Regions from separate parts of the Pseudomonas sp. MWU13-3659 genome, predicted to be linked through region 2. Evidence: predicted binding sites of a transcription regulator. Region 2 holds the regulator's gene; each other region holds the start of a gene.
What was found. The regulator sigma-54, encoded in region 2, starts transcription at its own class of promoters, with help from an activator protein. The targets are predictions, from matches to a motif close to ANTGGCATNNANNTTGCTNT.
Positions count from the first base shown of each region.

Region 1: nirB (nitrite reductase large subunit NirB) is a predicted target of sigma-54. The motif match lies at 4,679-4,698, and genes of this name have one in related genera.
Region 3: NGM28_RS19690 (CmpA/NrtA family ABC transporter substrate-binding protein) is a predicted target of sigma-54. The motif match lies at 3,061-3,080, and genes of this name have one in related genera.

Region 1 is NZ_JAMSHW010000009.1:27,333-34,117, reverse strand. It holds partial or broken gene NGM28_RS13360 (RHS repeat-associated core domain-containing protein) at 1-1,353, opposite strand, end outside; gene nirD (nitrite reductase small subunit NirD) at 1,636-1,998, opposite strand; gene nirB (nitrite reductase large subunit NirB) at 1,998-4,550, opposite strand; gene NGM28_RS13345 (bifunctional nitrate reductase/sulfite reductase flavoprotein subunit alpha) at 4,833-6,785, opposite strand, start outside.
Region 2 is NZ_JAMSHW010000007.1:9,328-16,112, reverse strand. It holds gene NGM28_RS10950 (ZIP family metal transporter) at 1-690, shown strand, start outside; gene NGM28_RS10945 (HPr family phosphocarrier protein) at 816-1,088, opposite strand; gene rapZ (RNase adapter RapZ) at 1,109-1,963, opposite strand; gene ptsN (PTS IIA-like nitrogen regulatory protein PtsN) at 1,966-2,430, opposite strand; gene hpf (ribosome hibernation-promoting factor, HPF/YfiA family) at 2,442-2,750, opposite strand; gene NGM28_RS10925 (RNA polymerase factor sigma-54) at 2,829-4,325, opposite strand; gene lptB (LPS export ABC transporter ATP-binding protein) at 4,498-5,223, opposite strand; gene lptA (lipopolysaccharide transport periplasmic protein LptA) at 5,224-5,748, opposite strand; gene lptC (LPS export ABC transporter periplasmic protein LptC) at 5,735-6,307, opposite strand; gene NGM28_RS10905 (KdsC family phosphatase) at 6,316-6,785, opposite strand, start outside.
Region 3 is NZ_JAMSHW010000017.1:14,206-20,990, reverse strand. It holds gene rlmKL (bifunctional 23S rRNA (guanine(2069)-N(7))-methyltransferase RlmK/23S rRNA (guanine(2445)-N(2))-methyltransferase RlmL) at 1-1,025, opposite strand, end outside; gene rmf (ribosome modulation factor) at 1,575-1,790, shown strand; gene NGM28_RS19695 (quinone-dependent dihydroorotate dehydrogenase) at 1,973-2,995, opposite strand; gene NGM28_RS19690 (CmpA/NrtA family ABC transporter substrate-binding protein) at 3,122-4,336, shown strand; gene NGM28_RS19685 (ANTAR domain-containing response regulator) at 4,346-4,921, shown strand; gene NGM28_RS19680 (nitrate/nitrite transporter) at 5,153-6,364, shown strand; gene NGM28_RS19675 (bifunctional protein-serine/threonine kinase/phosphatase) at 6,361-6,785, shown strand, end outside.

The DNA.
Region 1 (6,785 bases), on a different contig from region 2:
CTGCTCGGCGGTGCGCACCAGGCTGAGGTACTCGATCGGGTCGTAGTGCGGCTTGCCGACCTTGGGCAGCGGGTAGTCGTGGCTGCGGCCGTCGCTGTCGTGGAACACCACGCCCCTGTCCACGACATCGAGGCAGGTGGTGAACTCGGTGATCCAGCGGGCACCGAGGCTGCCGTCGTCCAGCTTGTCCAGCCGCGAGTTGTAGGTGCGCGTCCAGTTGACCGGGAACGGCCCGGACAGGCTGAAATCCTGGTGCGATAGCGTCTCGTCGCCGAGCACATGGCCGATGCTGAAGCCGGTGCAGGCACACGGGCCGTTCTTCTCCGGCTTGGGCTGCTTGTTGGCGCGGACCTGGCTGCGCACCACCTCGGTCGGGCCTTCGGCGTGGACATGCCGGGCCTGGTGAGTGACGCCGGGGCGGATGGCGACGGCCATGCCTGGGCGGCGCGGGTTGGCCAGCACGGTGTCGAGCAGGCGGGTCAGCAGCCAGGCGATGCTGTTTTCCATACCCGCGCTGCCCAGCGCCTGCAGGCGCTGGGGCACGACCTTGGCCAGGTCTTCGAGGGTGCGGATCAGCGGGCCGAGCAGGGTGTCCAGCTCACCGCTGAAGTGGCGGGCGACGCTGTTGTAGCCGTCCTTGAGGCTGCCTTCGGTGGCGTTGGCCAGGGCCGACAAGGCCAGGCGCCAGGCGTCGGTCTCCAAGGCCGAGTCGTACAGCGCCACCTGGGCCATCTGTGCGCGGGCCAGGCGGTGGCTGCTGGCGGCATCCAGCTTGCCACGAGCGGCGGCGCTAATGGTCTTGGCCAACGAGGTGAACAACAGGCGCGCAGTGTCGGCGGCAGCGCTGAGCATGGCCGGCAACTGGGCCAAGGCCTCGCGCACGTAGTGCTCCAGGGCACCGCGGATATTGGCATGCAGGTGGCCGTCGATGATTTCCAGGATCACCGCGCCGATGCGCGCGCCGGGGCGGCGGCGCAGGGTCTGGCGGGTCAGTTGCAATACCGGGCGCAGCACCGTGCGGGCCCGGGACAGGCCGGGTGGGTAGGGGACGATGCCGATCAGGTTGATGCCCAGGCTGACCCACAGCAGCGGGTCGGGGGAAGGGTTTTCGACCAGTTCGAGGATGTCGATCAGCGCGTCCATGCAGGACAGAGCGTTGGTCATCACCGGCACGCTTTCGGCGGCCTGGCGCAGCAGTTGCAGGTCGACCAGGCCGTAGCTGATTTCCCGCAGCCAGTGGTCGACGGACGCGGCGGCGGCGCCGAGGTCTTCGCTGAGGAGGGTGTCGAGGGGGGCAATGGCGATCTGGATGTCGCGCGTGGTGAGCGCGGCATCGGCGGGTGCGGCAGACATCGTGAAAGGGCCTTCCTAGGCGGGGGACGCTGGGGTCCCGGGTGCTCCGTGAGGGCGAAATGATACTAAGGCGGGGGTGGTTCGGCCATGGGGGAAACCCTGAGGTGGGTGTGGGAATGCGCGGGGCCAAGGGTGTATGTTCCGGCCCTTTCGCCGGCAAGCCGGCTCCTACAGGAGACCGCGTGTAGGAGCGGCTTCAGCCGCGATGCAGACGACGCGGTGCCTGGCACCCGCTTTGCGGGTGATCGCGGCTGAAGCCGCTCCTACAAAGTTCGTGCTAAGTCAGTGCTGGGCGATCTCTACTTGCTCCCCGGTCACCCGCACTGGCCACACCCGCAGTCGCTGCGCCGGATCCTCCAGGCAACGCCCGTCCTGCAAGCTGAAATGCTGCTTGTACAACGGCGCCGCCACCACCAGCTCGCCGCCCAGGCTGCCGACCAACCCGCGGCCGATGACATTGGCCCCCGACCGCGGATCGCGGTTGTCGACGGCATACAGCACCTGCTCGCGTCCCGGCAGGTAGAACAGCGCCACCTGTTCCCCGTCGAACCAGGCCACCACGCCCGAATCGGCCACCAGGTCCCGGACCTGGCACACCGCCTGCCAATGCAACGGTTGTGTCTCGGCAACATTGGAACGGTTCATCAGACAGCCTCCTCGGTGATGGTGGGGATCAGGTGCAGCGGCGCGGTGGGCCGGCGCTGTTCGCGCTCGCGAACGAAATGCACATCGGGGTCAGGGCGCTGGTCGTTGACGAAGGTGCGGAAGCGCTTGAGCTTCTCGGGGTCTTTCAGGGCGTTGGCCCATTCGCATTCGTAGCGGTCGACCACCTGTTGCATCTGCGCCTCCAGCTCGTGGCCAAGGCCCAGGCTGTCGTCGAGGATCACCGCCTTGAGGTAATCCAGCCCGCCCTCCAGGCTTTCGCGCCACACCGAGGTGCGCTGCAGCTTGTCGGCGGTGCGGATGTAGAACATCAGCACCCGGTCAATCAGGCGCACCAGGGTTTCGTCGTCCAGGTCGGTGGCGAACAGTTCGGCATGGCGCGGGCGCATGCCGCCATTACCACAGACGTAAAGGTTCCAGCCCTTGTCGGTGGCGATCACGCCGATATCCTTGCTCTGCGCCTCGGCGCACTCGCGGGTGCAGCCCGACACTGCGAACTTGAGCTTGTGCGGCGAGCGCAGGCCCTTGTAGCGGTCCTCCAGGCGCAAGGCCATGGCCACGCTGTCCTGCACACCATAGCGGCACCAGGTGCTGCCCACGCAGGACTTCACCGTGCGCGTCGACTTGCCGTAGGCGTGCCCGGTCTCGAAACCGGCCTCGATCAACTCGCCCCAGATCAGCGGCAGCTCGTGCAACTGGGCGCCGAACAGGTCGATGCGCTGGCCACCGGTGATCTTGGTGTAGAGGTCGTATTTCTTCGCCACCTGGCCGATCACGATCAGCTTGTCCGGGGTGATCTCGCCACCGGGAATGCGCGGCACCACCGAGTAGGTGCCGTTCTTCTGCATGTTGGCCATGAAGGTGTCGTTGGTGTCCTGCAGGGGCACCAGCGAGGGGTCCATGATCGGCTGGTTCCAGCACGAGGCGAGGATCGAGCCCACCGTCGGCTTGCAGATGTCGCAGCCGACATGGCCGCGACCATGGCGCACCAGCAAGTCGTCGAAGCTGCGGATGCCCTCGACCCGCACCAGGGCGTAGAGCTCCTGGCGGGTGTAGGCGAAGTGTTCGCACAGGCTTTTGTCCACGGTCACGCCACGGGCGGTGAGCGCGTGTTCGAACACCTGCTTGAGCAGCGCCGCGCAGCCCCCGCAGCCGGTGGCCGCCTTGGTGCAGCCCTTCAAGGCGGCAAGGTCGCCACAGCCGCTGTCGATGGCCGCGCACACCGCGCCCTTGCTGACGTTGTGGCAGGAGCAGATGGTCGCGCTGTCGGGCAGCGCATCGGCGCCAAGGGCCGGTGCGCCGCCTTGCGGCAGGATCAGCGCGGCCGGGTCGGCCGGCAGCGCGATGCCGTTCTGGGCGTATTGCAGCAGGGTGTCGTAGTAGCTGTTGTCGCCGACCAGCACCGCGCCGAGCACGTGCTTGCCGCTGGCATCCACCACCAGGCGGCGGTAGGCCGCGTTGGCCTCGTCGATGAAGCGGTAGCTGCGCGAACCCGGCGTGGCGCCGTGGGCGTCGCCGATGGAGCCGACATCGACGCCCAGCAGCTTGAGCTTGGTCGACATGTCGGCGCCGGTGAACGCACCCGCCGTGTCGCCGACCAACAGCGCCGCGAGGTTGCGCGCCATGGCATAGCCCGGCGCGACCAGGCCGAACACACTGCCGTTCCACGAAGCGCATTCACCAATGGCGAAAATCCGCGGGTCACTGCTGCGGCACGCGTTGTCGATCACCACCCCACCGCGCGCGGCGATGTCCAGGCCACAGGCACGGCCCAGGGCGTCCTGGGGGCGGATACCGGCGGAGAACACGATCAGGTCGGTCTCCAGGTACTCGCCACCGTCGAACTGCATGCGGTAGCGATAGTCTTCGCCCGCGCCGACCGACTGGGTGGCGCGGGACAGGTGCACGCCCACGCCGAGGGCTTCGATCTGTGCCTTGAGGGCCGCGCCGCCTTCAGCGTCGAGTTGCACCGGCATCAGCCGTGGGGCGAACTCCACCACATGCGCTTCCAGGCCCAGCGACTTGAGCGCGTTGGCGGCTTCCAGGCCCAGCAGGCCGCCGCCCACCACCACGCCACGGCGGGCGTCGGCGGCCGCATTGCGGATGGCGTCGAGGTCATCGAGCGTGCGGTAGACCAGCCGGGCATTGCCGCTGGAACCTTCGATCGGCGGCACGAAGGGATAGGAGCCGGTGGCCAGGATGAGTTGGTCATAGCCGTAGCGGCCTTCGCCAGTGACCACCTCGCAGCGCTCGCGGTCGATCTCCAGCACCGCTTCGCCCAGGTGCAGGTGCACCCCATGGCGCGTGTAGAAGTCCTGCTCGCACAGGGCCAAGGTCTCGGCACAGCTACCGGTGAAGTACTCGGACAGGTGCACCCGGTCGTAGGCGCGCTGGCGTTCCTCGCCGAACACATGCAGCTCGAAACGGTCCTGGGCACCTCGCTCGAGCAGTTGCTCGACGCAGTGGTGGCCGACCATGCCGTTGCCGACGATGACCAGTCGCGCACGTGGTGCGCCGTTCGCTGTTGCCTTCATAGCCGATCCTCGATCACGGAAAACAAAAAGGCGCCTGGAGCCGAAGCTCCAGGCGCCTTTGCCTGTACTCATCAGTGTGAGGCCCCTGGATGATCGCCGTTGATCAGCGGGGCATTTGTGCAATGTTCAAAGCAGAGAGTGTGCCAATGCACTTGTAGGAGCGGCTTCAGCCGCGATGCAGGCGGCGCGGAGCCTGGGATGATCGCGGCTGAAGCCGCTCCTACAGAGATCGTGCCCGTTTACATGCACCGCTTGGGTGCAGGGCTCACCATCACGGGGCGTTCAATACACATCCCGCCGATAGCGCCCAGCCTTGCCCAGCGCCTCGACCCAGGCAGCCGCTGCCTCAGCATTCATCCCGCCCTGCACCGCCACCACCTGACGCAGCGCCGCATCCACATCCCTGGCCATGCGCTGGGCATCGCCGCAGACATAAATAAAGGCGCCCTCCTCCAGCCATTGCCACAGCTCGGCGCCATGCTCCAGCAGGCGCTGCTGTACATAGATTTTCTCTGGCTGGTCACGGGAGAACGCAGTACTCAGCCGCAAGTGCCCACTGCCCTCCCAATCCAGCAACTGCTCGCGGTAATAGAAATCGCTGGCCGCATGCTGCTCGCCGAAGAATAGCCAGTTGCGCCCGCTCGCCTGGCGCACCTCGCGCTCCTCCAGAAAGGCGCGAAACGGCGCGATACCGGTGCCTGGGCCAACCATGATGATCGGCGTGGCGTCATCCTCGGGCAGGCGGAAGTGCTTCGACGGCTGCGGGAAGATCGCCACCTCCAACGCGCCGGCACGGTCGGCGAGAAAGCTTGAACAGACACCTTTGCGCTCCCCGTAGCGCACGGTCGAGACGGTCAGGTGTACCTGGTCGGGGTGCGCATTGGGGCTGGAGCTGATCGAGTAAAGGCGTGGCTGCAAGGGTTTGAGCAGGCCCAACCAGTCCGTCAGCGACAAGCGCTGTGGAAAGGCGCTCAACACATCGGCCAGTTGCCGTCCCCACAGCCAGGCCTTCAATTCGGCCTTGCGCTCAGGTTGCAGCAGACGGCGCAGGTCGTCGCTGCCTTGGCTGAACCGCTCGAGTTGCTGCGGGGTGACCCGGGTGATATCCAGGTGATGTTCCAGCGCGACCGAGAGCGGCATTGGCGCATGCCCCTTGAGCTCGACCGTGGCCTGCCCATCGAGTTGCATCAGTTGCAACAACGCCTCGACCAGCGCCGGGCAATTGCGTGGCCACACACCCAGCGCGTCGCCCGGTTGATAGGTGAAGCCACTATCGCGCAGGTCAAACACCAACTGACGGGTTTCCTTGGCCGACCCGGGGGTATTGAGCAAGCGGTTTTCCAGCACCGTCGCACGCCACGGTTGCTGCTTGCCATAGCCCGTTACCGGCTTGGGCTCGGCGGGTGCCGGCCTGGCACTGCCCAACTGTTCCATCAAGGCGCCCAGCCAACCGCTGAAGGCCTCGTCGGCATCCCCTTCGCAATCGACCCGCGCCAGCAGGCGCCGAGCCCCCAGCTCGGCCAGGCGCTGGTCGAGCTTGCGCCCGAAACCACAGAACTGGTCGTAGCTGGAATCGCCCAAGGCCAATACCGCGTAGGGCAAAGTGGCGCAGTGCCCGCCCTCTTCCCCTTGCAGGGCCTGCCAGAACGCCGTGGCGCAATCCGGGGCGTCACCGTCGCCGAAGGTACTGGCGATCAGCAGCACACTGGCAGCCCCCTGCAACTGCGCCGGGCCGAGCGTATCCATGCAACTGAGGCGCACCGGCAACCCCGCTTCACGCAGGTGCTGTGCACAACGCTCAGCCAAGGTTTCGCTGTTGCCGGTCTGCGAGGCCCACACCACATGATGACTGGGGACTTCACTGGCCGCTGGCGGTTGGCTGAACAAAGCTGCCAGCAGACCATCGACGAACAGGCGCCGGGCGGGAGCCAGGGGCGCCTCGGCCGGCAAGCGCGGAACCCCTTCTGCACGGGCCTGGCCCAGGCCGAACAGGAAACCTTGCAGGTAATGGCGTTCATCCTCTGCCAGCTCCGGCGCTGGCAGGACATCCAGGCCAAGCAGGCGAGACACGGTGGCGGTGGGCATGCGGGTGGGCTCCGAAACAAGCTCGATGGCGTCGATACGCTCGCCCGCGACCCGCTCCAGGGCCACGGCGCAATACTTGAAAGCCGGTTGCAGGGAGGTCGGGTCGACTGCGTCACAGGTGACGGCGTTGATCGCCAGTCGCTCGCCATA
Region 2 (6,785 bases):
CGCAACATGCCGGTGGCATTGGCTGACACGCTACTGGGCTTTGGCGCGGGGGTGATGCTGGCGGCCACGGCGTTTTCCCTGATCATCCCCGGGCTGGACGCCGCCCAAGCGGTTGGTTTCAGTCCGTGGGGGGCGGGTGGTCTGATCAGCAGCGGCTTGCTGTTCGGGGCGCTGTGCCTGTTCCTGGTCGACCTGAAGGTCTCCGGTGCCTCGCCGGAGGCATTGGTTGGCACCGAGCAGCAGCCGGTGATTGCCGCACGGATCTGGCTGTTCGTCATCGCCATCATTGCCCATAACATTCCCGAAGGCATGGCCATAGGTGTTTCCGCTGGAGGTGGCATGCCCGATGCCGACAGCCTGGCCATGGGCATTGCCCTGCAGGATGTACCGGAAGGGTTGGTGATTGCCCTGGTGTTGGCAGGGGCGGGCATGCCGCGCTTCAAGGCTTTCCTGATCGGAGCCGCGTCCGGGTTGGTCGAGCCGCTGGCCGCGGTGATCTGCGCCTGGCTGGTGAATATCGCCGAGTTGCTGCTACCGCTGGGGCTTGCCTGTGCGGCGGGGGCGATGCTGCTGGTGGTAACTCAGGAGATCATCCCGGAGTCACGCAGCAATGGTCATCACCGGTTGGCGAGCCTGGGGCTGTGTGTCGGGTTCTGCCTGATGATGGTGATGGATACCGCGATGTCGTGAAACCTCTGCTGATTTGGCACGATCTCTGTAGGAGCGGCTTTAGCCGCGATCACCCGCGTAGCGGGTGCCAGATACCGTGTTGCCTGCATCGCGGCTAAAGCCGCTCCTACAGAGGGAAGGGCGTTTCACTCACCCTCGTCAAAGAAGTTGTTGATCAGTGCCACCAGCGCATCCATGGCATCGTTATCCTGCTCGCCTTCGGTGGCCAGGTGCACCTGGGTGCCCTTGCCGGCTGCCAGCATCATCACGGCCATGATGCTCTTGCCATCCACCAGTTTGTCCGGTGCGCGCCCGACGCGCACTTGGCAGGGGAAGCGCCCGGCCACGCCGACGAACTTGGCGGCCGCCCGGGCGTGCAGGCCCAGCTTGTTGATGATGGTGATTTCGCGGGCGGGCATCGTGGTGCGGATCCTGTGGGCTAGAGGTCGCGGTGGCGGACCTGGACGTTTTTCAGGGATTGCTGGAGCAACTGGCCCAGCCGTTCGGTGATGTACACCGAGCGATGGTGGCCGCCAGTGCAGCCGATGGCGATGGTGACATAGGCACGATTGCTGGCGGCGAAGCGTGGCAACCATTTGAGCAGGTAGGTGGAGATATCCTGGAACATTTCCTCGACATCCGGCTGCGCAGCCAGATAGTCGATCACCGGCTGTTCGAGCCCGGAATGTTCGCGAAGTTCCGGCTTCCAGTAAGGGTTGGGCAGGCAGCGCACGTCGAACACCAGGTCGGCATCAACGGGCATGCCGCGCTTGAAACCGAACGACTCGACGAGGAATGCGGTGCCAGGTTCCGGCTGATTGAGCAGGCGCAGCTTGATCGAGTCGCGCAGCTGGTAAAGATTCAGGCTGGTGGTGTCGATCTTCAGGTCGGCGAGGTCCGCGATCGGCCCCAGCAGCTCGCTCTCCACCCGGATCGCCTCGGCCAGCGAGCGATTGGCATTGGTCAGCGGGTGGCGGCGGCGGGTTTCGGAAAAGCGCTTGAGCAGCGTGTCTTCGTCAGCGTCCAGATAAAGCACGTCACACTGGATATGACGGTTACGCGCTTCTTCCAGTAGCTCTGGAAAGCGGGTCAGGTGGCTGGGCAGGTTACGCGCATCGATCGAAACAGCCACCTTGGGTTGCTGCAGCTCGGTGTTGATCAGTGCGTTTTCCGCCAACTGCGGCAGCAACCCGGCGGGCAGGTTGTCGATGCAGTAGTAACCGTTGTCTTCCAGTACGTCGAGGGCGGTGCTCTTGCCGGAGCCGGAGCGACCGCTGACGATGATCAGGCGCATGGTCAGGCCTCGTTCTGCACGTCCAGGACTACCTGGTACAGAGCCTCGTTGCTGGCGGCGCCGCGCAGGCGATCGCGAACCTCCTTGCGATCGAGCATGCTGGCGATCTGGCGCAGCAGTTCAAGGTGGGCATCGGTGGCGGCTTCCGGGACCAGCAGGACGAACAGCAGGTCGACCGGGGCGCCGTCGATGGCGTCGTAATCGATGGGGGCGTCCAGATGCAGCAGGGCGCTGACGGGCGCGGTGCAGCCTTCGAGCCGGCAGTGGGGGATGGCGATGCCATTGCCGAAGCCGGTGGAGCCCAGTTTTTCACGAGCGACGAGTTTTTCGAAGACGTCTTGCACCTTCAGCTCGGGTACTTGCTCGGCGATCAGGTTGGCGACCTTTTCCAGGGCGCGCTTTTTACTGCCACCCGGCACGTTCACGAGGGAACGGCCGGGGGTCAGGATGGTTTCAAGTCGGATCATGGATGAGGGGATCAGCGGGCGGCTGCACCTTGCAGCAAGCTTTGCTGTTTTTCCTTGTGTTTTTTCAGTTGGCGGTCGAGCTTGTCAGCCAGGGCGTCGATCGCTGCATACATGTCTTGGTGTTCGGCGTTGGCGACCACTTCGCCACCGGGTATCTGGAGTGTGGCTTCAACCTTCTGCTGTAGCTTCTCGACTTTCATGATCACCGTTGCATTGGTGATCTTGTCGAAATGACCCTCCACCCGGGCGAGCTTTTCAAGCACATAATCGCGCAGTGGTTGGGTGACTTCTACATGCTGTCCACTGATGTTGACTTGCATACAGCTTCTCCTTTGTTGCCCGTGCATAAAGAGGCAGGTATTGCACCTGCCACTGAAACGCTGTGGCACATCCGGGGGCTACATCAGTCGCTTGCGCTCGCTCGACGGGGCGATCCCCAACGACTCGCGGTACTTGGCGACGGTGCGACGGGCTACCTGGATGCCTTGTGCCTCCAGTAAACCAGCGATCTTGCTGTCACTCAATGGCTTTTTCTGATTTTCCGCCGCCACCAGTTTCTTGATGATCGCGCGGATCGCCGTGGACGAGCATTCGCCGCCTTCGGCGGTGCTCACGTGGCTCGAGAAAAAGTATTTCAGTTCGTAGATGCCACGCGGCGTGTGCATGTACTTCTGCGTGGTGACCCGGGAAATGGTCGACTCGTGCATGCCCACCGCCTCGGCGATGTCATGCAGCACCAGGGGCTTCATGGCTTCGTCGCCATGGTCGAGGAAGCCGCGCTGGTGTTCGACGATTTGCGTCGCCACCTTCATCAGCGTCTCGTTGCGGCTCTGCAGGCTCTTGATGAACCAGCGTGCCTCTTGCAACTGGTTGCGCATGAAGGTGTTGTCGGCGCTGGTGTCGGCGCGACGGACGAACCCGGCGTACTGCGGGTTGACGCGCAGGCGCGGAATGGCCTCTTGGTTGAGCTCGACCAGCCAGCGCTCGCTGTCCTTGCGCACGATGACGTCCGGGACCACGTATTCCGGCTCGCTGGATTCGATCTGCGAGCCGGGGCGCGGATTGAGTGTCTGCACCAGTTCGATGACCTGGCGCAGTTCGTCTTCCTTGAGCTTCATGCGGCGCATCAGCTGGCTGTAGTCACGGCTGCCGAGCAGGTCGATGAAGTCGGTGACCAGGCGCTGTGCTTCGCTCATCCAGGGCGTCGAGGCCGGCAACTGGCGCAATTGCAGCAGCAGGCACTCACCCAGCGAGCGGGCGCCGATGCCGGCGGGTTCGAACTGCTGGATGCGGTGCAGTACCGCTTCGACTTCATCCAGCTCGATATCGAGCTCTGGGTCGAAGCCGGCGCAGATTTCGTCGAGCGAGTCTTCGAGATAGCCTTGCTCGTTGATGCTGTCGATCAGGGTGACGGCGATCAGGCGGTCGGTGTCCGACATCGGCGCCAGGTTCAGTTGCCACAGCAGGTGGCTCTGCAGGCTCTCGCCGACCGAGGTGCGGGTGGTGAAGTCCCACTCGTCGTCGTCATTGCTGGGGAGGCTGCTGGCGCTGGTCTGGTAGATGTCCTCCCAGGCCGTGTCGACCGGCAACTCGTTGGGGATTCGTTCGGCCCACTCGCCATCTTCCAGGGTTTCCGCGCTGCTGCTGCTGGTTTCCTGGAAGCTGTTGTCCTGGACTTCGGTGGCCGGCTTGTTCTCGGCGTTGTCCGCCATCGGGTCGCTGTTGTCGAAATCGTCGCCGTCTTCCTGACGTTCGAGCATCGGGTTGGATTCCAGCGCTTCCTGGATTTCCTGCTGAAGGTCCAGGGTGGAGAGCTGAAGCAGACGGATGGCCTGTTGCAACTGCGGGGTCATCGTCAGTTGCTGGCCCATTTTTAGGACGAGCGATGGTTTCATGGCAGGGGCTTAATACCTTGTTCGCCGGCGCACATGCGCCATCCACTACGTAGGGCGCTTGGGCGCCGATTTTAAGCAAGTTATATGCCTGAAATTGCAGCGTTTGCCTAGAGCACTGTTACACTTAAGCCCGTCCCGGGCGTGTTTGCCAGTGCTCCGGGCAGGCCCTGGATCAGAGGCGGAACTCGTGGCCCAGGTAGACTTCCTTGACCAGCTGGTTGGCCAGGATGCTCTCGGCATCGCCTTCGGCGATCAGTTGACCGTCGTTGACGATGTAGGCGGTCTCGCAGATGTCCAGCGTTTCGCGAACGTTGTGGTCGGTGATCAGTACGCCGATGCCCTTGTTCTTGAGGTGGTGGATGATCTGCTTGATGTCGCCCACGGAGATCGGGTCGACGCCGGCAAAGGGTTCGTCCAGCAGGATGAACTTGGGCGCGGTGGCCAGGGCGCGGGCGATTTCGACACGACGGCGTTCGCCACCGGAGAGGCTCATGCCCAGGTTGTCGCGGATGTGGCTGATGTGGAACTCCTGCAGCAGGCTTTCCAGTTCTTTGCGCCGGCCGTCGCGGTCGAGGTCCTTGCGGGTCTCGAGGATCGCCATGATGTTGTCGGCCACCGATAGCTTGCGGAAGATCGAGGCTTCCTGCGGTAGATAGCCGATGCCTGCTTGCGCGCGGCCATGCATGGGCTGGTGGCTGACGTCGAGGCTGTCGATCAGGACGCGGCCTTGATCCGCCTGGACCAGCCCCACGATCATGTAGAAGCAGGTGGTCTTGCCGGCGCCGTTGGGGCCGAGCAAGCCGACGATCTGGCCGCTGTCGATGGACAGGCTGACGTCGCGAACGACCTGCCTGCCCTTGTAGCTCTTGGCCAGGTGCTGGGCTTTGAGGGTTGCCATTTACTCGGCCTTTTTCTTCGGTTGAATGACCATGTCGATGCGCTGACGTGGTGCAGTCACGTTGCCACCGCGACCGGCGGTCGCCACCTGGGTCTTGGTGTTGTAGACGATCTTCTCGCCTTCGGTGGTGTTGCCTTCGTTCTCGACCTTGGCGCGGTCGGTAAGAATCACCATGTCCTTCTGCGCCTGGTACTGGATGGTCACGGCCCAGCCTTTCATCTTGTCGGGCTTGGCGGCGCTCTGCTGCTGCTCGAAATAGGCCAGGTTGCCCACCGAGGTGACCACGTCGATGTCGCCGGAAGCGGCGCGGGTCATGGTCACGGTGTTGCCTTTGATCATCATCGAGCCTTGGGTGATGATCACGTCGCCGGTGTAGGTGGCCACGCCTTGCTTGTCGTCCAGGTGGGCGTTGTCCGCCTGGATGCGGATCGGCTGGTCACGGTCGTTCGGCAGGGCGAAGGCGCTCGCGCTTCCCAGTGCTACACCCAGGCTGAGCAGAAGGGGGATGGTTTTAACGAGCCTCATACTGTCCTCTTACGTTAGAGAGCAGGTCCATCCTGCCTTCTTTCAAATACGCTTTCATTCCTTTGCCCGTAGTCGTGCCACCGGCGCCGTCGATTCTAACGGCTTGCTCGGTCTGCGCATATTGCTTCTGCGGGAACACGGTCATGCGGGTGCTGGTAATGATGGTTTCGCGTTGCTTTTCGTCGGTGCGCGCCACGCGCACGTCATCGATCAGTTCGACCTCGGTGCCGTCCGGGTTGACCTCGGCGCGTTTGCTCTGCACGTGCCACGGGTACGCGGTGCCGCGGTACATGTGCAGGTCGGGCGTGGTCACCAGGGTGACTTCGCTGGCCTTGAGGTGTTCGACCTTGTCGGCGGTCATCTCGTACTGCAGCTTGCCGTCCGGCAGGAACTGCACGCTGTGGGCATTGATCGCGTAATAGTCGATGGCGCTTTCGTCGACCTGGGCGGTGGGCTGGTCGAGGAAGCTTTCCGGGCTGACGTTCCAATAGCCGACGGCGGCCAGCACTGCGGCAATCACGCCGAACAGCACAACATTACGAAGTTTCTTGCTGAACATGGGCGGCCTTACAGGTAGTTGGCGTTGGCAGCGTCCAGGGTGCCCTGGGCCTGCATGATCAGTTCGCAGAACTCGCGGGCGGCGCCTTCACCGCCGCGTGCCTGGGTCACGCCGTGGGCGTGCTGGCGAACGAACGGCGCGGCATTGGCCACCGCCATGCCCAGGCCCACCCGGCGGATCACCGGCAGGTCGGGCAGGTCGTCGCCAAGATAGGCGACCTGTTCATAGCTTAGGTTGAGTTCGGCGAGCAGGCCGTCGAGCACCACCTGTTTGTCCTCGCGGCCCTGGAACAGGTGCGGGATGCCCAGGTTCTTCGCCCGGCGCTCGACCACGGGGGTCTTGCGCCCGCTGATGATCGCGGTGGTCACGCCCGAGGCCATGAGCATCTTGATGCCCTGGCCATCGAGGGTGTTGAAGGTCTTGAATTCGCTGCCATCCTCGAGGAAGTACAGGCGGCCGTCGGTGAGCACGCCATCGA
Region 3 (6,785 bases), on a different contig from region 2:
TGGCGCAAACGCTCGCCCAGGTTCTGGTAGAGGTACAACAGGCTGGCTTCGTCACCCAGACGCTCGCCGTAGGGCGGGTTGCTGATCACCAGGCCCTTCTGGTTCTGGTCAGGACGCGGCTCGAAGCTGGCCACTTCGCCCTGGTAGATCTTCACCCAGTCACCCAGGCCTGCGCGCTCGACGTTGTTGCGCCCCGGCTGGATCAGGCGAGGGTCGGCCTCGTAGCCGCGAATCCACAGCGGTGGCTTGGCAAGGCCCGCCTGGGCACGGGCCTGGGCCTCGTCGTGCAGCTTGCGCCACAGCGCCGGCACATGGCCGAGCCAGGCGCTGAAGCCCCAGCGCTCGCGCTTGAGGTTGGGCGCGATGTCGGCGGCGATCATCGCCGCCTCGACCAGGAAGGTGCCCACGCCGCACATCGGGTCGGCCAAGGCGCCGCCTTCGGCGGCGATACGTGGCCAGCCGGCACGGATCAGCACCGCCGCCGCCAGGTTTTCCTTCAGCGGCGCGGCGCCTTGCTGCAAGCGGTAGCCGCGCTGGTGCAGGCTGTGGCCGGACAGGTCGAGGGACAGGATCGCCTCGCCACGGTCCAGGCGCAGGTGCACGCGCAGGTCGGGGTCGAGCTTGTCCACCGACGGGCGCAGGCCCTCGCGGTTGCGCAGCTTGTCGACGATGGCGTCCTTGACTTTCAGGGCGCCGAAGTGGGTGTTGTCGATGCCCGAGCCATGGCCGCTGAATTCCACCGCCAGGGTGCCATCGGCCTCCAGGTGTTCGGCCCAGTCGACGGCATGCACGCCATCGTAAAGGTCGTCGGCATTCTTCATCGAGAAGCGCTTGAGCACCAGCAGCACTCGGTTGGCCAGGCGCGACCAGAGGCACAGGCGATAGGCGGTTTCCATGTCGGCCGAGCCGCGGATGGCCGAAGTGTGTTCACGCACTTCGGTCAGGCCCAGCTGGTTCGCCTCTTCGGCGAGCAGGCCTTCGAGGCCTTTGGGGCAGGTGAGGTAGAGTTCGAAACGGTCCGACATGAGTATTCCAGAGCCTTTGGCTAGGTAGATGACAGGCCGACGCGCGACCTGCCGCTGTTTGCCCGCACGCCTTCCAACAGGCGCCCGGGTGGCCTTGCGGACCAACCGCAAGACCGGGCCGCCCGACGCATCGCCGCCACGCCGTTGGCGAAAGCAGCTTTGATCGTCAGGCAGTATTGAAAATTCCAGGACGGTGGGTGCAAGGGGCGACCCTTCGTCGCATCAGCCAGTATGACAAGCATCATCCAGCAACGCTGGCCAATTGACGTCAATGTTGGTTAAACCCTGATCATAGCGGGCTCAACGGCAAACAAGGTTCAGTCGCATTTATTTACTTATCCCCTCACCCTCGAAAAGGTTACGTCCTTATGACAAATCGATCATTCACACTGTGACCTGCATTCGTTAGAACTGGCCTTAGGTCGTCTCGCAACGGGACGGCACTTTCAGCCCGCCACGCCGGCAGCGGGCGCACACCGGCAGAACGATTCTGCCCGGCCTCGGAGAGGCCGACGGGACATTACAGTCAACAAGTGAGGGCAACACCCTATGAGAAGACTTAAGCGTGATCCGTTGGAAAGAGCATATTCACGTGGCTACCAGTATGGGGTCACCGGCAAATCCCGCGAGCTTTGCCCCTTCAACCTGCCATCCGTTCGCCAGGCCTGGATCAACGGCTGGCGCGAAGGTCGCGGCGACAATTGGGACGGCATGACCGGTACCGCTGGCATTCATAGACTCAACGAAAATCACGCCGTTGGCTGAACGAGGACACTGAATTCGAGTTACCATGCGCGCCCTATCCGGGCGGCGGGCTGCGGCCCAGGGGCCCCTTTTGAGGGGCCCTTTTTTATGGCCTTGAATCGGTGTCGGCTGCATCGCGGATGAATCCGCTCCTACCAGGAGCGACCCACGCCCCTGTATTTGCGGATTCATCCGCGATGGGCTCACCTCGGCATCGCGGCAATCGCGTCCACCGCCTCGCGAATCAACGCGGGCCCCTTATAGATGAAGCCCGAATAAATCTGCACCAGGCTCGCCCCTGCAGCGATTTTCTCAGCCGCATGGCGACCCTCGGTGATACCGCCCGCCGCGATGATCGGCAGCTTGCCACCCAACTCGCCCGCCAATACCTTCACCGTGTGGGTGCTCTTCTCCAGCACCGGCGCCCCCGACAGGCCACCCGCCTCGCCACCGAACGGCAGCCCCTCGACACCTTCACGGCCGAGGGTGGTGTTGGTGGCGATCACCGCGTCCATTCCCGATTCCATCAGCGCCGCCGCCACCAGGGCGGTTTCCTCGTCGTTCATGTCCGGAGCGATCTTGATCGCCAGCGGCACGCGCTTGCCGTTGCTCACCGCCAGTTGCTCACGGCGCTCGGCCAGGGCATCGAGCAGTTGCTTGAGCGAATCGCCGAACTGCAGGCTGCGCAGGCCTGGCGTATTGGGCGAGCTGACGTTGACGGTGATGTAGCTGGCGTCGTTGTAGACCTTCTCCAGGCAGATCAGGTAGTCATCCTGGGCGCGCTCGACCGGGGTGTCGAAGTTCTTGCCGATGTTGATACCCAGCACGCCGCTGTACTTCGAGGCCCGCACCCGCGTCAGCAGGTTGTCGACACCCAGGTTGTTGAAGCCCATGCGGTTGATGATCGCAGTGGCCTCGGGAATACGGAACAGGCGCGGCTTGGGGTTGCCCGGCTGCGGGCGCGGCGTCACGGTGCCGATCTCGACGAAACCGAAACCCAGCTGGGCGAAGCCATCGATGGCCGCGCCGTTCTTGTCCAGGCCCGCGGCCAGGCCGACCGGGTTGGCGAAGTTCAAGCCCATGACGCTAACCGGCAACGCCGCGGGCTGCTTGCACAGCAGGCCATTGAGCCCGAGGCGGCCACCGGCGCCGATCAGGTCCAGCGAGAGGTCGTGGGAGGTTTCCGGGGAAAGCTTGAACAGCAGCTGGCGGGCCAGGGTATACATGGGCGGGCGGACTCGCGGTGTGTGAGGGGGCGATTATAGCCAGCGCGCCGTCGTGGCGACAGGGCCCTGGCACATGGGTTGCTTCTTCTGCCCCATGCAGTTGCGCTGAAACCCCCGAGGATCCCCGTGAATACAGCCCCCCCGACAATGCCCCTGGCCTGGGTCAGCGGCAGCGATGCCCCCGAGAAGACCTGCCTGGACATCGGTTTCATGGCCCTGACCGACTGCGCTTCGGTGATCGTGGCTGCCACCCAGGGCTTCGCCCAGCAGCAGGGCCTGACCCTCAACCTGCACCGCCAGGCCTCCTGGGCCGGCCTGCGCGACAAGCTGGCCCGGGGCGAGCTGGACGCCGCCCACTGCCTGTACGGGCTGGTCTATGCCGTGCAGCTGGGCGTGGGTGGCGGCCCGGCCAGGGACATGGCGGTGCTCATGGGCCTGAACCAGAACGCCCAGGCCATCAACCTCTCCTCGGCACTGCAGCGCAAGGGCGTGACCAGCCCCGAGGCACTGGCCCGGCTGGTGCACCAGCATGGCGCACGGCTGACCTTCGCCCAAACCTTCCCCACCGGCACCCACGCCATGTGGCTGTACTACTGGCTGGCCAGCCAGGGCATTCACCCATTGCGTGACGTCGACAGCGTGGTGGTGCCACCCGCACAGATGGTCGCCCACCTGCAGGCCGGGCGCATCGACGGCTTCTGTGCCGGCGAGCCCTGGTCGGCCGACGCCATCGCCAAGGGCCAGGGCTTCACCTTGGCCACCAGCCAGGCGGTATGGCCGGATCATCCGGAAAAGGTGCTGGCCTGCGGCCGCGGCTTCGTCGAGCAGTACCCCAACAGCGCCCGGGCGTTGATCAAAGCGGTCCTCGCCGCCAGCCGGTTCATCGAACAGAACCTCGAGAACCGCCGGGGCGCCGCGCAGTTGCTCAGTGGCGACAGCTACCTGGGCATCCCGGTGAGCAGCATCGAACCGCGCCTGCTTGGCGATTATCAGGATGGCCAGGGCAACCGCTGGCAGGACCGCCACGCACTGCGCCTGTTCGACCAGGGGCGCGCCAACCTGCCCTACCTCTCCGACGGCATGTGGTTCATGACCCAGTTCCGCCGTTGGGGCATCCTGCGCGAAGACCCGGATTACCTCGATGTGGCACGCCAGGTCCAGCAACTGGCCCTGTACCGTGAGGCCGCCGAAGCCTTGCACGTACCCTGCGCCGACCTGCCGATGCGCAGCAGCCTGCTGATCGACGGCAGCCGCTGGGACGGCAGCGACCCCCATGGTTACGCGCGCAGCTTCAGCCTGCACGCCCTGGACGTGGCGCCCGGCGCGCGCGTCGGACGCTGAGGGACGATCATGTTGCGCATCCTGCTGATCGACGACACCGAAAAGAAGGTTGGCCGCCTCAAGGCCGCATTGAGCGAGGCAGGCTTCGAAGTGATCGAGGCCGGCGGCCTGACCGTCGACCTGCCCGGCTGCGTCGAAACGGTGCGCCCGGACGTGGTGCTGATCGATACCGAGTCACCCGGCCGGGATGTGCTGGAGCAGATGGTGCTGGTCAGCCGCGACCACCCACGGCCCATCGTGCTGTTCACTGACGAGCATGATCCCGGGGTGATGCGCCAGGCGATCCAGGCCGGGGTCAGCGCCTATATCGTCGAAGGCATCCACGCAGCGCGCCTGCAACCCATCCTCGACGTGGCCATGGCGCGCTTCGAGAGCGATCAGGCACTGCGCGCCCAACTAACGGCTCGCGACCAACAACTGGCCGAGCGCAAGCGCATCGAGCAGGCCAAGGGCCTGCTGATGAAGATGAAGGACTGTAACGAGGAACAGGCCTACACCCTGATGCGCCGCCAGGCCATGAGTCGCCAGCAGAAGCTGATCCAGGTGGCGGAACAGATCATCGCCCTGTCCGAAATGCTCAGCTGAACACCACCACCTCTGTAGGAGCCAGCCTTGCTGGCGAAGCATGCCCCATTCGCCAGCAAGGCTGGTTCCTACGAGAACTTGGCCCGGCTCTTGCTGAACTACAGGCCAGGTAGCCAACGGCGGTTGCCCCCAAACCCCGACAAAGACGTCGCTCCCCTCTCCACAACCGTGGACCGGGCAGCGGCGTCTTTGCGTTTACGCCCCTGTGTTGTGCGCCCAATGAGGTGTTCGATGAATACGAGCTTCTGGAAATCCGGGCATCTGCCCACCCTGTTCGCCGCCTTCCTCTACTTCGACCTGAGCTTCATGGTCTGGTACCTGCTCGGCCCCCTGGCGGTGCAGATCGCCGCCGACCTGCAACTCAGTGCCCAGCAACGGGGCCTGATGGTGGCCACGCCGATCCTGGCCGGCGCGCTGCTGCGCTTCGCCATGGGCCTGCTGGTCGACCGCCTGTCACCCAAGACCGCAGGCCTCATCGGCCAGGTGGTGGTGATCGTCGCCCTGGCCTGTGCCTGGCACCTGGGCGTGCACAGCTATGAACAAGCGCTGTTGCTCGGCGTGTTCCTCGGCTTCGCAGGGGCCTCATTCGCCGTCTCCTTGCCGCTGGCTTCGCAGTGGTATCCACCGCAGCACCAGGGCAAGGCCATGGGCATCGCCGGTGCCGGTAACTCCGGCACGGTATTCGCTGCCCTGTTGGCGCCCGCCCTGGCGGCCGGCTTTGGCTGGAACAATGTATTCGGTTTTGCACTGTTGCTGCTGCTGCTGACCCTGGCGCTGTTCGCCCTGCTGGCGCGCAATGCCCCAGAGCGCCCCAAACCGAAAGCCATGGCTGACTACCTCAAGGCCCTGGGCGACCGCGACAGCTGGTGGTTCATGTTCTTCTACAGCGTCACCTTCGGCGGCTTCATCGGCCTGGCCAGCGCCCTGCCCGGCTACTTCAGCGACCAGTACGCCCTGAGCCCGGTCACCGCCGGCTACTACACCGCTGCCTGCGTGTTCGCCGGCAGCCTGATGCGCCCGCTGGGCGGGGCCCTGGCCGATCGCTTTGGCGGCATCCGCACCTTGCTGGCCATGTACGGCGTGGCAGCCGTGTGCATCGCCGCGGTAGGCTTCAACCTGCCCAGCGCGGCCGCCGCGCTGGCACTGTTCGTCAGCGCCATGCTGGGCTTGGGCGCCGGCAATGGCGCGGTGTTCCAGCTGGTGCCGCAACGCTTCCGCCAGGAGATCGGGGTGATGACCGGGCTGATCGGCATGGCCGGTGGTATCGGCGGCTTCCTCCTCGCGGCCGGATTGGGCGCCATCAAGCAACATACCGGCGACTACCAGCTGGGCTTGTGGCTGTTCGCCAGTCTCGGCTTGCTGGCCTGGTTCGGCCTGCATGGCGTCAAGCTGCGCTGGCGCACCACCTGGGGCTCGGCGGCGGTCACCGCGGCACGGGTATGAGCCTGCGCCTGAGTTTCGCCCAGGCTAGCGCCACCGGGCCGCGGGCGGAAAACCAGGACGCCCTGCGCCTGGTCACCCCCGCGCCGGAGCTGGCCGTCAGCAAGGGCTACCTGTTTGCCCTCGCCGACGGCGTCAGCCAGTGCGCCGACGGCGGCCTGGCGGCGCGGGCCAGCCTCCAGGCGCTGGCGCTGGACTACTACGCCACACCCGCCACCTGTAGCGTGACCCAGGCCCTGGATCGCCTGCTGCTGGCGCAGAACCGCTGGCTGCGCGCCCAGGGCAATGGCCAACCCCTGCTGACCACCCTCAGCGCCCTGGTTTTGCGGGGGCGACGCTTCACCCTCGCCCATGTCGGCGATTGCCGCCTGTACCGCTGGCATGGGGACAGCCTGCAATGCCTGAGCGAGGACCATGTCTGGGA